Regions from separate parts of the Streptomyces sp. NPDC058195 genome, predicted to be linked through region 1. Evidence: riboswitches for the same ligand, from Rfam matches in the RefSeq annotation. Region 1 holds a riboswitch; each other region holds the start of a gene.

Region 1 (4,964 bases):
ACCGAGAACATCCTGTACCTGGGCAACGCCTTCGGCGAGGACCAGCAGGTCGGTCACTCGGGCGTCCCGGCGATGACGGCCGCGACATTCTTCGTACGGGCGGTGCTGTCGCCGTTCGCGCACCCGCTCTTCACGTCCCTGACCGGCATAGGTTTCGGGCTCGCCGCGGCGAGCCTGCGCCACCAGAAGCTCCGCCGCGTCCTGCTGCCCCTGCTCGGGCTGGTCCTCGCGATGGGCATGCACGCGCTGTGGAACGGTTCGGCGGTCTTCAGCCCGCTGGGTTTCTACGCGGTGTACGGGGTGTTCATGGCCCCGGTCTTCGGCCTCGTGACCTGGCTGGCGATCTGGTCGCGCTACCGAAGGCTCCGTACGCTCTGCGCCGAGCTGCCCGCGTACGCGGCGGCCGGCTGGCTGGCCCCGGCGGAGCCGCTCGCGCTCGCCTCGATGCGGGCCCGCGGCACGGCCCGTGACATAGCCCGTCACCAGTACGCCGCGGCCGGGGACAAGGCGGCGAAGGCCCGGGGCAAGGCGGCCGCCCGCACCGTCGCGGAGTACGAGTCCTTCGCCACGGCACTGGCCTCGCTGCGGCTGCGGGCCCGCCGCGGGGAGGCGGGCCCGGACTTCGCCGAACGGGAGCTGGAGCTGCTGCACCACCTGTGGCAGCGCCGGGAGGTGGCCGCCTGGGCCCTGACGTACGCGGCGCAGGCGACGGGCCGGCTGCGCCCCCACCGCCTGCCGCCGATCCCGTACGCCCAGCCGCCTCACCCGCGGTACGCGCAGCCGGGTCCGTACGGACAGCGGCCCGGCCCGTACGCCCAGCCCGCCGCGTACCCGCATCACCCGTCCTACGCCGCGTACCCGCCGTACGGAGCGCAGCACGGGACGCCGTACGGAGCGCACCCGCCGTACGGGCCGCAGCCCCAGCAGCCCGCCGCGTACCCGCCGTACGGGCCCCAGACCTACGGCCCCCGGGCGTAAGGGCTCCGGGCGTTACGGCCGCCCGGCCCCGCAGCCCGTGCCGTATCCGCGGGTCAGGCGGATGCCTCGGTGAGCTCGGCCAGTTCCTGCCCGGTCAGTGAGAGGTCGGCGACGGCCACCAGCGCGGGCAGCTGCTCCACCGTACGGGCCGAGGCGATCGGCGCGGCTACGGTCGGCCGGGAGGCCAGCCAGGCCAGCGCGACGGTCGCGACCTGTGCGTCGTGCGCCGCGGCCACCTTGTCCAGCGCGGCCAGGACCTTCCGCCCCCGCTCCGAGTCCCGGTACCGCGCCACGCTCGTGGCCCGCGCGCTCTCCACCTCGGCGCCCGGACGGTACTTGCCGGTGAGGAATCCGGAGGCCAGGGCGAAGTACGGCACGGCGGCCAGACCGGCGCGGGCGGCCGTGTCCTGGAGCCCGCCCTCGTACGTGTCGCGGGAGACCAGGTTGTAGTGCGGCTGGAGGGCGACGTAGCGGGCCAGGCCCTCGCGCTCCGAGAAGTCCAGCGACGCCTGGAGCCGCTCGGGGCTGATGTTGGAGGCGGCGATCTCCCTGACCTTGCCCTCCTTCACCAGCTCGTCCAGAGCGGCGATGATCTCCTCGACCGGCACGGACTCGTCGTCGAAGTGCGTGTAGTAGAGGTCGATGCGGTCGGTGCCCAGCCTGCGCAGCGACGCTTCGGCGGCGGCCTTGATGTTGGCCGGGGAGAGCCCCTGGTAGGAGGGATGGGTGGAGACCTTGGTGGCGATGACGAAGTCGTCGCGGCCGGAGCGGGAGGCGAGCCATTTCCCGATGACCGTCTCCGACTCCCCGCCCTCGTTGCCCGGAGCCCAGGCGGAGTAGCCGTCGGCGGTGTCGACGAAATTTCCCCCGGCCGCAGCGTAGGCGTCCAGTACGGCGAACGACTGCGCTTCGTCGGCCGTCCAGCCGAAGACGTTGCCACCGAGTGCGAGCGGGAAGACCTGGAGGCTGGAGGAGCCCAGCGGGCGCAGAGAAGTCATGAGTCGATCAACGAATTCCGGCGAGCCCGCTATTCCGCCGCCCCGGCCGCCCGGAAACCGTCCACCCGAACGGACACCTCACCCACGACAAGACCGGCAGCCCTGACGTCGGGGGGAGCGTCAGGGCTGCCGGGGCTCATCGGCCGGCGAACCGGCGGGGAAAGGGGCTCAGGAAGTGGTGCGGGGACGGCTCAGGGGGTGAGGCCCTTGCTGCGGAACCAGCTCATCGGGTCGATGCCCGAACCGTCGGCGGTGTGGACTTCCAGGTGGAGGTGAGGGCCGGTCACGTTGCCGGTCGCGCCGACCCGGCCGATGACCTCGCCGGTGGTGACCTTCTGGCCCACGCTGACACCGATCGAGGACTGGTGGCAGAACCACACCTCCGTACCGTCCTCCAGCTTCAGCACGGTGCGGTAGCCGTACGAACCGGCCAGCCCGGCCGACGTGATCGTGCCGCTGTGGACGGCCTTGATCGGGGTACCGGTCGGAGCGGCGAAGTCGAGCCCGGTGTGGTGACCGGAGGACCACATCGAACCGGCCTGGCCGTAGGTCGAGGTGATCGTGTACGAGAAGGTCGGGAGGGAGTAGCTGGCGGCGAGCTTGGCCAGCCGCACGGCCTCCGCCTTCTTCTTGGCCGCTTCCTCCGCCTTCTTCTTCTCGGCGGCGGCCTTGGCCTCGGCCGCGTCCTGCTGCTTCTTCGCCTCGGCGGCGGCCTGCTCGGCGGCGGCCTTCTCCTCGGCGGCCTTGGCCTCGGCGGCGGCCGCGTCCTGCTGCTGCTCGGCCTGCTGGAGGATGCGGGCGCGCAGTGCCTCACCGGCGTCCGTGGTGCCCTGCTCGGCCTCGGCGGTGGTGATACCCGCGGTGGTGAGCGGGGCGGTGGCGGCGGCCTCGGCCTTGTCGGCCTCGGAACCGTCGGAGAACAGGGAGCCCACGCCGGGCAGGGACTTGGCGTCCGGAAGGTTCTCCGTGATCGCGTCGGGCACCGAGATGGAGACCGGGGGCTTGCCCTGCGCGGTGGCCATGCCACCCGCACCGACCGCCGCTATGACGCCGACGCCCAGGACCGTGGAACTGCGGGCGAGTCCCGTGCGCTGCTTGGCGACACGGTGCCTGCCGCGCACCGGGCGGACCGTCTCCTCCGTGGGGTTCCACTCGCTCCAGCCGCGCTCGGCCTCGCCGTTGTCCGTGTCGGAGCGGAAGTCGGGGGCGAACTCACCGGTGTGCCCGGCGCCGTAGCCGGTGCCGTAGCCAGTGCCGTAATCGCCGTTATCGCCGTGGAACCGTGAAGGGGCTTCAGGGGCAGGCTTGTTGGACGCCACGGGGGCGCACTCCTTTCCTTCCTTCTCGCCTACCGGGTTAGCTGACGGGTTCGGAGCAGGAAGGTCTCCTACGGGCTCCTCTGCCTCTCACGAGACACAGGTGTCCGATTCACCCCATGGAGGTGGTTCCCCGGTTCCCTTGCGGGATTCGGCGCTCGCGCACGGCGCCGCCATTGATGACGGCTGGGACGACCGCGCTGCGTTATCGAACGTTAATAGACACCGGGGCTCCATTCCAAGCTGTTCCCACTGATCGTTCACGTCTTTGGCCTGGACTTTACTGGACATAAGCTGACCAATAGGGCCACTTGACCGCCCCTCAGCCGCCAACTCATTTCTGACGTTATGTCAAATGTTATGCGGAGCGGCGCCTCTCGACTACGCACCGTGGCATTGCCGCGGGACCGCTCATTCCTTCTCCACGCCCACGATCGGCACGGTCCGGCGCCGGACCGGCTGCCCTTGCCCGGGACGCACCACCGCGAGCAGCGCCATGTCGTCGGTCGTCTCGCCACCGGTGTGCAGGCGTACGTCGTCCGTCAGCGCGGAGAGCAGCTCCTCCGGGCCCGGGAAGATCCGCCCGCGCAGCCGGGCCGCCGGGTCGTAGAAGACCCCCTCGGCGTTCCGCGCCTCGGAGAGGCCGTCCGTATAGAGGAGCAGTGTCGTCCCGTCCGGCAGGTCCCACTCGTCCGTCCGCTCCTGCCACACACCCAGCCCCATGCCGAGCGGCAGCGCGGGCACCGAAGGCCGCAGCACCTCCAGCGCCCCGTCCGGATGCAGCAGAATCGGCTCGGGATGCCCGCGGTTGACGATCCGCACGCGGGACAGTCCGGCCGGGATCTCGGCCAGTACGGCGGTGATGAAGCCTTCGAGCACGTCGAGGCCGCCCCGTCGCGCCTCCTCCCGCGACAGCGCCCGCTCCAGCCGCCCCGCCACCTCCGCCAGGGAGCCCTCCCGCTCGGCCGCCTCGCGGAACGCCCCGATGACCACCGCCACCGTCTCCACGGCCCCCAGCCCCTTGCCCCGTACGTCTCCGACCACCATCCGCACCCCGTGCGGGGTGTCCGCCACGGCGAACAGGTCGCCGCCGACGTACTCATCCGCCTGCGCCGCCTCGTACCGCGCCGCGACCTGCAGCCCGCCGATCCGTCCGGCCGGCTGGGGCACCACCGCGCGCATGGCCGTCTCCGCGATGAACCGCGCGGAGGCCAGCCGCTCGTTGCTCCGCCGCACCACCCCGTTGATCACGACCGCGAGGACCGAGACGGTGGCCAGGGTGAGCAGTTCGATCAGCGGCACGATCTCCGGCAACGTACTGCTGTACAGCCGCAGCACGATGACCGCCAGCATCGCGGCGAGGCCGGTGCGGATGGTGCTGGCGAGCGAGAAGAACGGGGCCGCGATCAGCGGAGCGGCCACGAAGAGCGGAATGGCGGTGAAGGTCTGCGGAGCGAGCCCGTCGAAGAACAGCCCGCCGATGATCATCAGCGCGGGCAGCGTGCGGACGAAGCTCCGGCTGCGGGCACCGCCCCCGGCGTGCTGACCGCGCCGCCTCTCCCACTTCCACACCTGTGGTCTCCTGCCCGGTACACCCGCGAGCACGGACGGCGCCGTGCTCCGCCCCGCCCCAGCCTCACCGGAGCGGGAACGGTCGGCGACTCCGCATCGG
Region 2 (4,964 bases), on a different contig from region 1:
GAGACCCTCCAGGAGGTAGCGCTCCGTGCTGCCCCAGGTCTCCTCGATGGTGGCGAAGGCCGCCGCGAGGTACACGGCGTGGGCGCCGAAGAGCGGGTTCAGCAGCTCCATCACCTCGGGCGACATCCCGGCGGCCGAGGTGTCGCTGCGGCGCACCCGGTAGCGGCGGTGCGCGTCGTTCGACTTCAGGTAGTCGGCCTCGATGGCCTCGCGCTCGACCCCGACGGCCAGCAGTGACACCGCGATCGACAGCCCGGCCCGGTCCTTCCCCGCCGCGCAGTGCATCAGCGCGGGCACACTGTCCTCGGCCAGCGCGTGCAGCACCCGGCTGTGCTCGGCGGTACGTTCCCGGATGATCGAACGGTACGAAGCGATCATCCGGTTCGTTCCCCTGCCGTCACCGAGTATGGAGCGCAGCTGCTCCATGTCGCCGTCCCGGACCATGCGCCAGAACTCCGCTCCGTCGGCCGGGTCGGAGAGCGGGATGCTGATGTTGCGCACCCCCGGCAGCTCCACGTCCAGGCCGTCGAGGCGGCGGTCGGCCGCATTGCGGAAGTCGAAGACCGTGTGAAGACCCAGCCCGTCCAGGAAAGCGGCGTCCTCGGCGGTGGCGTGCGCCAGGTGGCCACTGCGGAAGAGCCGCCCGTACCGCACCCGCCGGCCGTCCACGGTGGGCAGCCCGCCCACGTCGCGGAAGTTGCGGACCCCCGCCAGCTCGGGCTCCGCCGACGGGACCTGGGGCGACTGCTGCGTCACGGTGACTCCTGGAAGCTCCGGCGCCGACGCCGGTCGTCGGCGGTACGACTGCCGCGACGATACGACATTGATTCCTCAGGCAATCATCCCGGCTCCGCCCTGTCGATACCCGGGCGAACTCCGGTTCGCGGCGTCCCTCCGGCCCGGCGCGACGCGTCAGGCACCGTTGCCCACGCCCCCTCCGCGGTCGATGATGTGCGGAACTGTCGGAAATTGGGGGCGCACATGATCGAGACAGGCCGTACCGGCCGTACTTGGCTGCTCACCGGCGAGAACAGCGGCTACGCACTGGCACTGACCGGACAGGACGAGCTGCTCCATCTGCACTGGGGGCCGAGGATCACCCTTGCCGCCGCCGAGTCACTGGCCGAGGCGCCGGACCTGCCCTTCCGGTCCTTCGAATCCCCCCTCGACGGTCATGAGGAATACCCGGTGGAGGGCGGCCCCCGGTTCGTCCGCCCCGCGCTCAGCGTCCGCACCCCGCTCGTCCGCGGCACCGAGTGGGCCTTTCACGCCGCCGTGACCGAGGGCGACGAACTGCGGATCGGCTTCACCGATGCCGTGCACCGCCTCTCCCTGACCCTGCACTACCGGATGAGGGACGATTCCGACGTCGTGGAGCGCTGGGCCACCGTCACCCACACCGGTCCGGACGGCCCGCCGCTGGAACTGCTGCGCGCCGACGCGGCCGCCTGGTCGCTGCCCGCCCGCGACGGCTGGCGGCTGAGCCGGCTGCACGGCCGCTGGTCGGCCGAGACCCGGATCGAGCGCGCGGAACTGCTCCACGGCGAGGGCGTCATCTCCAGCAGGCGCGGCCACACCGGCCACCAGTACCTCCCGTGGGCCGCGCTGGACGCCGACGGCGCGGCCACCGAGGAGAGCGGGGAGGTCTACGGCTGCGCGCTCGGCTGGTCCGGCTCCTGGCGGATCAGCGTGCAGCGGCTGCCCGACGGACTCGTGCAGATCACCGGCGGCGCCGGGCATGACGAATCCGGGCTGCTCCGGCTCGCCCCGGGGGAGTCGTACACCACCCCCGTGTTCGCCGGGCTCTGGAGTGACGGTGGCTTCGGCGGGGCCAGCCGGGCCTGGCACGCCTGGCAGCTGGCTCATGTCATCCCGGACGCGCGGAGCCTGCGGCCGGTGCTCTACAACTCCTGGGAGGCGACCGGCTTCGCCATCTCGCTGGACCAGCAGCGTGCCCTCGCCCGGCGCGCCGCGGCGATGGGCGTCGAGCTGTTCGTGGTGGACGACGCCTGGTTCGGGCGGCGGACCAGCGACCGGGCCGGGCTCGGTGACTGGACCCCCAATCCGGACCGCTTCCCCGGCGGGCTGAAGCCGCTCGCCGACGAAGTGCACGGGCTCGGCATGCGGTTCGGTATCTGGGTCGAACCGGAAATGGTCAACCCTGACAGCGACCTCTACCGCGCGCACCCCGACTGGGTCCAGCACGTCCCCGGCCGGGCCCGGACGGAGTACCGCAACCAGCTGGTGCTCAATCTGGCCCGGCCCGATGTCCAGGAGTACCTCTGGGAGCGGCTGCACGCGCTGCTCTCCGGCACCCCCGTCGACTACGTGAAGTGGGACTTCAACCGCTGCTTCACCGACCCGGGCTGGCCCGGTGAGGAGTATCCCCAGAAGATCTGGACCGCCCATGTGGACGCCCTGTACGCGCTGATCGACCGGCTCAGGGCCGCCCACCCCGCCGTTGCCTTCGAGTCCTGCTCGGGCGGGGGCGGCCGGATCGACCTGGGCATCCTGTCCCGTACCGACCAGGTGTGGACCTCCGACAACACCGACCCGCTCGACCGGCTCGCCATCCAGGAGGGCTTCGGGCACCTCCACCCGGCCCGGGTGATGGCCGCCTGGGTCACCGACAGCCCGAACCGCCAGCTCAACGGCAGGGTCAGCTCGCTGCGATTCCGCTTCGTGAGCGCCATGGCCGGGGTGCTCGGCATCGGCGGGAACCTCACCGAATGGAGCGAGCAGGAGCTGACCGAGGCGCGCGGCTGGGTGGACCTCTACAAGGAGATCCGCCCCGTGGTGCAGCACGGGGCGCTGTACCGGCTGCGCGAGCCGCGCGGCGGACTCAGCGCGGTCCAGTACGTCCTCGGCGAGGAGGCCGTGGTCCTGATGTGGCTGGAGGCCCAGCGGTACGGGGAACGCCCCCCGGCCCTGCGGCTGCGCGGGCTCGACCCCGCGGCCGTGTACACCTGCCGGGAGACCGGGGCGGTCCACCACGGCTCGGTGCTGCTGCACCAGGGGCTGCACACCGGGCTCCGGGGCGATCTCGACGCGCGGGTGCTGCGCCTGCGACGGAGCTGAGCACCCGAGGTGTCCGTAATGCGCACTTTTTCCTAACATCGCCTGCTTGTAAGGGAGATGGCCGGCGTCCCGTGAGCGGGATCATATTCGTGACGGTGTGTGGCGGCGGCCCCGGCGGGCATTCCGTACCCGGTGCGGAATGACAAGATCCGTAATCCACGGAGGGTGACCGGAATTCCGCGCCGAATTCCCGGAACGGAATACCGGGGTGGAACCTGCCGCTTGTTCTCGCCGTCCCGGCTCGCTTACGGTCACCGTCATTCCGGACGGTCCGCCCAATCCTGCCGCCGACCGGAATTCACATCCACTTATCGCGTGGCAGGAGCGGGGGAACCAGGTAGGCCGCCGACCGGGGAAATCCGGCCGGCTAGGGGTGAAGTCGCACGTGGTGCGGCCGGGCATCTCCAGCCCGAACCCGACAGCTCACCTCGCAGGCGCCGGAGAGGACAGACGCCATGCCCAACACGGGTAAGCACCGCCGTACCAAGATCGGCCCCATCGCCCGCGGCATCGCCGCGGTCGGCACCGGTGGCGCCGTCATCGCACTGCCGCTGCTCGGCGCCACCGGCGCCCACGCCGCGGAGCAGTCGGCCCCGGCCGCCGCGCCGGAGCGGGCCGCCACCGCGCACACCGCGCCGAAGTCCGCCCCGAAGGCCGCGCCCGCCACGTACTCCGTCGTGTCCGGCGACTACCTGTCGAAGATCGCCGCCGAGCACCAGGTCAAGGGCGGCTGGCAGAAGCTGTACCAGGACAACCGCGAGGTCGTCGGCGAGAACCCGGGCCTGATCTTCCCCGGCATGAAGCTGACCCTCTCCGCGGCGACCGCGGCCAAGGCCGCACCCGCCGGCGCCGGCGCCGGTTCCGCCCTGCCGTCGAAGGCCCTCGCCCCGGCCGCCGAGAAGCCGGCTCCGGCCGAATCCGCCGCTGAGGAGGCCCCGGCCGCCGAGAGCACCGCTTCCGGCTACGCCCACCCGGTCCCCGGCAACCACACCACCAATTACCGGGCCTCCGGCTCCAACTGGTCCAGTGGCAGCCACACCGGTATCGACTTCCCCGTCGGCACCGGTACCGGCGTCAAGGCCATCACCTCCGGCACCGTCGTCGCCGCCGGCTGGGGCGGTGCCTACGGCAACCAGATCGTCGTCAAGCACGCCGACGGCCACTACTCGCAGTACGGCCACCTGTCCTCCCTGTCCGTCTCGGCGGGCCAGGCCGTGAGCGTCGGCCAGCAGGTCGGCCTCTCCGGCGCCACCGGCAACGTCACCGGCCCGCACCTGCACTTCGAGGTGCGCACCGGCCCGGAGTACGGCTCGGACATCGACCCGATCGCCTTCCTGGCCTCGCACGGTATCCACGTCTGAGCGTGACCTGAGGGGCGTGACCTGAGGGAACCGAAGGGGCGGTGCGCGGTGGCGCACCGCCCCTTCCGGCTATTCCCTCTTTGCCAAAAACTGACCGGGTGGTCTATCTCACCACCCGTCAACCCTTTATTACGGTCGCGTAGGTCACATTCGGCAGTGCAGGATAAGCGCTTGTGGCAGACGATTCGAGAAATATGCAACGTGGCGTCATCAACCGGCAGGGCGTCATCGGGTCGTACGCGGCGATCGGCGACAGCTTCACCGAGGGAGTCGGTGACCCCGGCCCGGACGGCACCTTCGTCGGCTGGGCGGACCGATTCGCGGTACTTCTCGCGGACCAGCTTCCGGACCCCGGCGCGGCGCTCGACGCCGGAGATTACGCGGAATTCAGATACGCCAATCTCGCCGTACGCGGACGCCTCCTCGACCAGATCGTCGAGGAGCAGGTGCCGCGCGCCAAGGAGCTCGCCCCCGACCTGGTGAGCTTCTGCGCGGGCGGCAACGACATCATCCGGCCCGGCACCG
Region 3 (4,964 bases), on a different contig from region 1:
CCGGACAACACTACCTGTCGAGGGTGTGTGTATTGCCACACCATGACCGGACGTGCCCGCGGTTAAGGTCTGTGAGCTGCCTACAAAAGGGACCGCTCATGTCCTTCGACCCGTTCAGCTGGACCGACGCCGAGGCACGCCGTCGTGCCGACGCCGGACTCGTCCGTGTCCTGCGTCCCCGGCCCGCCGTCTGCGGGCTCCTCGACCTCGCGAGCAACGACTACCTGGGGCTGGCCAGACACCCCGGCATCACCGGGGCCGCGGCCGCGGCCGCGCGCGAATGGGGCGCGGGCGCGACCGGTTCACGACTGGTCACCGGCTCCACCGCACTCCACGCCGCGCTCGAACAGGAACTGGCGGAGTTCTGCGGTTTCGAGGCGGCCCTGGTGCTGTCCTCCGGCTACGCGGCCAACCTCGCCGCCGTCACGGCGCTCACCGGACACGGCTCACTGATCGTCTCGGACGCGGGCAACCACGCCTCGATCGTGGACGGCTGCCGGCTCTCCCGCGCCCGGACCGCCGTCGTGCCGCACGCCGAACCCGAGGCCGTACGCAAAGCCCTGCGGACGCGCGACGGGCGGGCGCTGGTCGTCACGGACTCGGTCTTCTCGGTCGACGGCGACGCGGCGCCGCTGTCCGAACTGGCCGGGATCTGCCGTACGGAGGACTCCGCGCTGCTCGTCGACGACGCGCACGGACTGGGCGTGCTGGGGGCGGGCGGCCGGGGCGCATTGGCCGCCGCCGGGCTCGCGGGCGACGCCGGGACCGTCCTCACGCTGACCCTCTCCAAGTCCCTCGGCAGCCAGGGCGGAGCCATTCTCGGTCCGGCCCGGGTCATCGACCACCTCGTCAACACGGCCCGGACGTTCATCTTCGACACCGGCCTCGCACCGGCCGCCGCGGGCGCCGCCCTCGCAGGCCTGCGGCTGCTGCGCCGCGAGCCCGGACGGGCCGAACGGGTCCGTGCGGTGGCCACCGTGCTCCACCAACGGCTGACCGCGGCCGGACTGTCCGCCGTACGGCCCGACGCGGCGGTGGTGTCGGTCCGCGCGCCCTCGGCGGACGCGGCGGTGCGCTGGGCGGCTGACTGCCGTGCGGCCGGTGTCCTCGTCGGCTGTTTCCGTCCCCCGTCGGTGCCCGACGGGGTGTCCCGGCTCCGGCTGACCGCGCGCGCCGACCTGACCGAGGAGGAGATCACCACCGCCGTGGAGACCGTCGTGCGGACCGCCCCCGCCAGCTGACCGCACCGCCCCCGACCAGCTGTCAGGAGGCGCTGGCCGGCCGCGCGGCTGGCCGCACCGCCATCCGGCCGGGCCGTCAGCCGTTCCGAGCTGGCACCGGACCGCGGCCGTCAGCCGGCCAGAGTCCGGTGCAGACCGGTGACGAAGGAGGTCCAGGCCGTCGCGGAGAACCGTAACGGCGTTCTGGACAGGTCCTTGGAGTCCCGCACGGCGAGCCGTCCGTCGGAGACGGGCGCGGTCTCCACGCAGTTGTTCATGCCCGTGCTGCGGCTGCTGCGCCGCCAGTCCGAGCCGTGCTGTGCCAGGCAGTCCGACATGAGGTCCCTCCGGGCGGTCCGGTTCACTGTGCGCCGCGGTCGATCGCGGCGATGAGGTCCAGCGAGTGCTCCGGCGACAGCGCGTGCGCCTGCATGGTGCGGAAGGCCGAGCTGTACGCCTCAAGGTCTTCTTTCCGCTCCAGATAGAGGCTACTCGTCAAATGGTCAAGAACGACCACATCCAGATCAGAAGTGTTCGGGAATGAGAAAATAACGAAAGGCCCGGTCAGCCCGGCGTACCCGCCCATCGCGAACGGCAGCAACTGGAGCCGTACGTGGGGGAGCTGGGCCACTCTGGTCAGATGGCGCAGCTGCTCCCGCATCACCCGGCAGCCGCCGACCTGGCGCCGCAGTACCGCCTCGTCGAGCACCGCGCTCAGCCGCAGCGGCGGATCGGTCCGCAGCACCCCCTGCCGGGCCAGCCGCACCTCCACCAGCGAGTCCAGCTGACCGGCGGGCAGCCCGTCCAGCGAGGCCCGGGTCACCGCACGCGCGTAGTCGGCGGTCTGCAGGAGCCCCGGCACCACCGAGGTCTCCAGTGTGCGTGCGGTGCGCGCCTGCGACTCCAGGCTGATGAAGTCGCGGTACTGGGGCGGGAGCAGGCCGCGATAGGCATGCCACCAGCCGGTACCGCCCCCACCGGCCGAGCCCGCCAGTGCCGCCAGGAGGCCGCGCAACCGGGCGTCGTCCACGCCGTACGTGTCCAGCAGCCGGTTCACGTCGGCGGGATGCACCCCGCTCACGCCGGTCTCGATCCGGCTCACCTTCGACTGGTGCCAGCCGAGTGTCCGGGCCGCTTCCCGGCTGGTGAGCCCCGACGCGTGGCGCAGGCTCCGCAGTTCTTCCCCGAGTTTGCGGCGTCGCACCGCGGGGCCGTGCTGCATGCGCGCTCTCCCTCTTCCGCCGACCGGACAGTGTGCCGCCGTTCACAGGCGCAGGTGGCAGAGTTCACCGCATTGAGCGATAGATATATGCATATTGTGGTGTGGCACCCCCACAGCGGGCAGCATCAGGGGCAATCCGGCGCCAAGCGCGGCCCGGCCCGGCCCGATCGGTGGACCGGCCCGGGAGGGAAGGACGGCACGCTGTGGCAGATCATCAGAGGGCATGCGTCACCCTGCCGAGCGATCCGGTCTCGGTTCCGGCGGCGCGCAGATACGTGGTCGGGGTGCTCGGCGGATGGGGTCTGGCCGACGACGCCGATTTCGTCGACGGCGTCCGGCTCATCGTCTCCGAACTGGCGACCAACGTCGTGCAGCACACCTTCGGGCAGTCGCCCACCTTCACCGTGGACCTCCGGCTGGACCAGGAGGAGAGGTTCCGCCTGGGGGTGACGGACAGTCATCCGCAGTGGCCCAGGCGACCGCCCGCCGCGGTGCGGCAGGACAACGGACGTGGCATGGGGATCATCCGCTGTCTGGCGCAGCAGCGCGGCGGGCGGCTGACCGTCACCCCCACCTCCGACGGCGGCAAGACGGTGTGGGTCGTGCTGCCGTGGCGGGTGCCCGTGCGGAGCCGGGCGGGGGCTTCGGGGACCGGCCGGGCTCAGCCGACCCGGCCGTAGTAGACGCTCTTGGTCCAGATCTTCTCCAGCCGGACCACCGCGCCGCTCCTGGGCGAGTGCCAGATCCTGCCCGCTCCGGCGTAGATCCCGACGTGGTAGACGCTGCGGCCGTAGTGGAAGAAGACCAGGTCGCCGCGTTGCCGGCGTGAGGCCGAGACGTGCCGGGTCCGGTTGTACTGCTGCTGTGCGGTGCGGGGGAGCTTCTTGCCGGCCTTCTTGAACGCGTAGAGGGTCAGGCCCGAGCAGTCGAAGCGGTGGGGACCGGCGGCGCCCCAGCGGTACGGCGCCCCCTTCTTCGATGCCGCGATGCCGAGCGCCTTCGTCGATACGGTCGCGGCCTGGGCGTCCGCCTGGACACCCGGGGCGAACATGGTGCCGCCGACGGCGGCGAGAGTGAGAACCGAGGCCGTTCCGGCCCGGACGAACAGAGACGGGACATGAACCTGCGCAGACATGCGCAACCCTTCGTCAGCCGCCTGTGAAGGATGACCTGTCGGGTTCGGGCCGGCGAAGTCGCCCGGCCGCGTGGTGCGGCTTCACCCCGAGGGTCGTCCGGTGTGTCCGGGCCGACCCGTTGTGCCTGGGTCCTCCACTCCTGCCGATCCACTCTCGTCGACCAGGCATCCGGACGGCGGCAGGACTCGGCGTCCGCCCGGACCGCCCCGCCGCGGTGGCGGGGGCTTGTCGTCCCAGGGATCTTGACCCACGGATCATCGGATTTCCGAGCCGAAAATGGGATATGTGAGGCTCCTCACGACTGATCCATTCAGGTGGACATGGTGCGCTCCGGGCTGCTGACGGAGCTTCGGGCCCACGCCGTACCAGCGACGGAAGCGTAGATTCCGGTCACTGTCCCTGTGAAACGCGCAAGTTGAGCGGTCTCGCGTGCGAGGGACTTCCTACGCCGAACGAGCGAGGAAATCCGATCACCGTGTCGGGTGTGTCGGCCACGGCGGCGGGGTGAGGGCCGTGGGCGGTGCGGCCGCCCGCCTCGCCCACGGCGGAGCGCACGCTCCGGTCACATCGTGGGAGCCGGGGGTACGGTGACGCGCCCGGCGCGCCGCTCACCGTCCAGCACGCGCAGCGCCCGTGCGAGCGTCGCGGTGTGGATGTGTGCCTCCCCCCGTTCGTGCATCAGCGCCAGCGCTTCCCGCAGCGCCACCGCGTGCGAGGCCAGTGCCTGAGCGGCGCGCAGCGCGCCGTAGGTGTCGGTGCCCCGGGCCGGGTTGATCCGGCCGAGCTGGTCGACGACGTCGAGGTAGCGGTCGATGAACTCTCCCTCGGCGCGGGTCAGCGCGGGAAGCGGCGGGAGTTCGGGCGGTCGCATCGTGCGTTCACCGCGCGGCGTGCGGTGGGCGGGAGGCGTTCCGGTTCTCCAGGACGTGATCCACCAGGCCGTACGCCCGTGCTCCCGCCGCGTCGAGGATCAGGTCGCGCTCGATGTCCGCGGCGATCCGTCCGGTGTCGCGGCCGGTGTGCCGCGCCAGCAGTTCGATCAGCAGCGTGTGGAGCCGTTCCATCTCCCGGGCCTCGACGGCCAGGTCGGACGGCTGGCCCCGTACCGGTTCGGGGAGTTCGGGCTGGCGCACGAGCACCCGGGCGCCGGGCAGCGCGTGCCGGTGACCAGGGGCGCCCGCGGCGAGCAGTACGGAGGCGCAGGGGCCTGCCTGGCCGAGGCAGAAGGTCTCCACCTCGCAGGTCACGTACTGCATGGTGTCGTAGATCGCGGACATGGCCTCGAAGGAGCCGCCGGGGGAGTTGATGTAGAGCGAGACGGGCCGGTCCGGGGCGGCGTGCTCCAGGTACATGAACTGCGCGATCAGATCCGAGGCGGCGGCGTCG

Evidence for each region. Region 1 has a riboswitch for cyclic di-AMP ahead of ACFVWY_RS26065 (M23 family metallopeptidase). Riboswitches for the same ligand answer to the same signal wherever they lie in the genome.
Region 2: another riboswitch for cyclic di-AMP. It lies ahead of ACFVWY_RS16500 (peptidoglycan DD-metalloendopeptidase family protein); the one in region 1 lies ahead of ACFVWY_RS26065 (M23 family metallopeptidase).
Region 3: another riboswitch for cyclic di-AMP. It lies ahead of ACFVWY_RS11740 (C40 family peptidase); the one in region 1 lies ahead of ACFVWY_RS26065 (M23 family metallopeptidase).

The regions. Positions count from the first base shown of each region.
Region 1 is NZ_JBHVVM010000024.1:17,652-22,615, forward strand. Features, by position in the region: gene ACFVWY_RS26055 (PrsW family glutamic-type intramembrane protease) at 1-978, shown strand, start outside; gene ACFVWY_RS26060 (aldo/keto reductase) at 1,032-1,976, opposite strand; gene ACFVWY_RS26065 (M23 family metallopeptidase) at 2,168-3,295, opposite strand; cyclic di-AMP (ydaO/yuaA leader) riboswitch at 3,307-3,459, opposite strand; gene ACFVWY_RS26070 (PP2C family protein-serine/threonine phosphatase) at 3,704-4,864, opposite strand.
Region 2 is NZ_JBHVVM010000011.1:160,523-165,486, forward strand. Features, by position in the region: gene ACFVWY_RS16490 (tyrosine-protein phosphatase) at 1-756, opposite strand, end outside; gene ACFVWY_RS16495 (alpha-galactosidase) at 982-3,078, shown strand; cyclic di-AMP (ydaO/yuaA leader) riboswitch at 3,374-3,530, shown strand; gene ACFVWY_RS16500 (peptidoglycan DD-metalloendopeptidase family protein) at 3,534-4,439, shown strand; gene ACFVWY_RS16505 (SGNH/GDSL hydrolase family protein) at 4,613-4,964, shown strand, end outside.
Region 3 is NZ_JBHVVM010000007.1:175,286-180,249, reverse strand. Features, by position in the region: gene ACFVWY_RS11760 (8-amino-7-oxononanoate synthase) at 99-1,241, shown strand; gene ACFVWY_RS11755 (DUF397 domain-containing protein) at 1,352-1,558, opposite strand; gene ACFVWY_RS11750 (helix-turn-helix domain-containing protein) at 1,582-2,442, opposite strand; gene ACFVWY_RS11745 (ATP-binding protein) at 2,646-3,122, shown strand; gene ACFVWY_RS11740 (C40 family peptidase) at 3,104-3,577, opposite strand; cyclic di-AMP (ydaO/yuaA leader) riboswitch at 3,581-3,779, opposite strand; gene ACFVWY_RS11735 (hypothetical protein) at 4,141-4,449, opposite strand; gene ACFVWY_RS11730 (ATP-dependent Clp protease proteolytic subunit) at 4,457-4,964, opposite strand, start outside.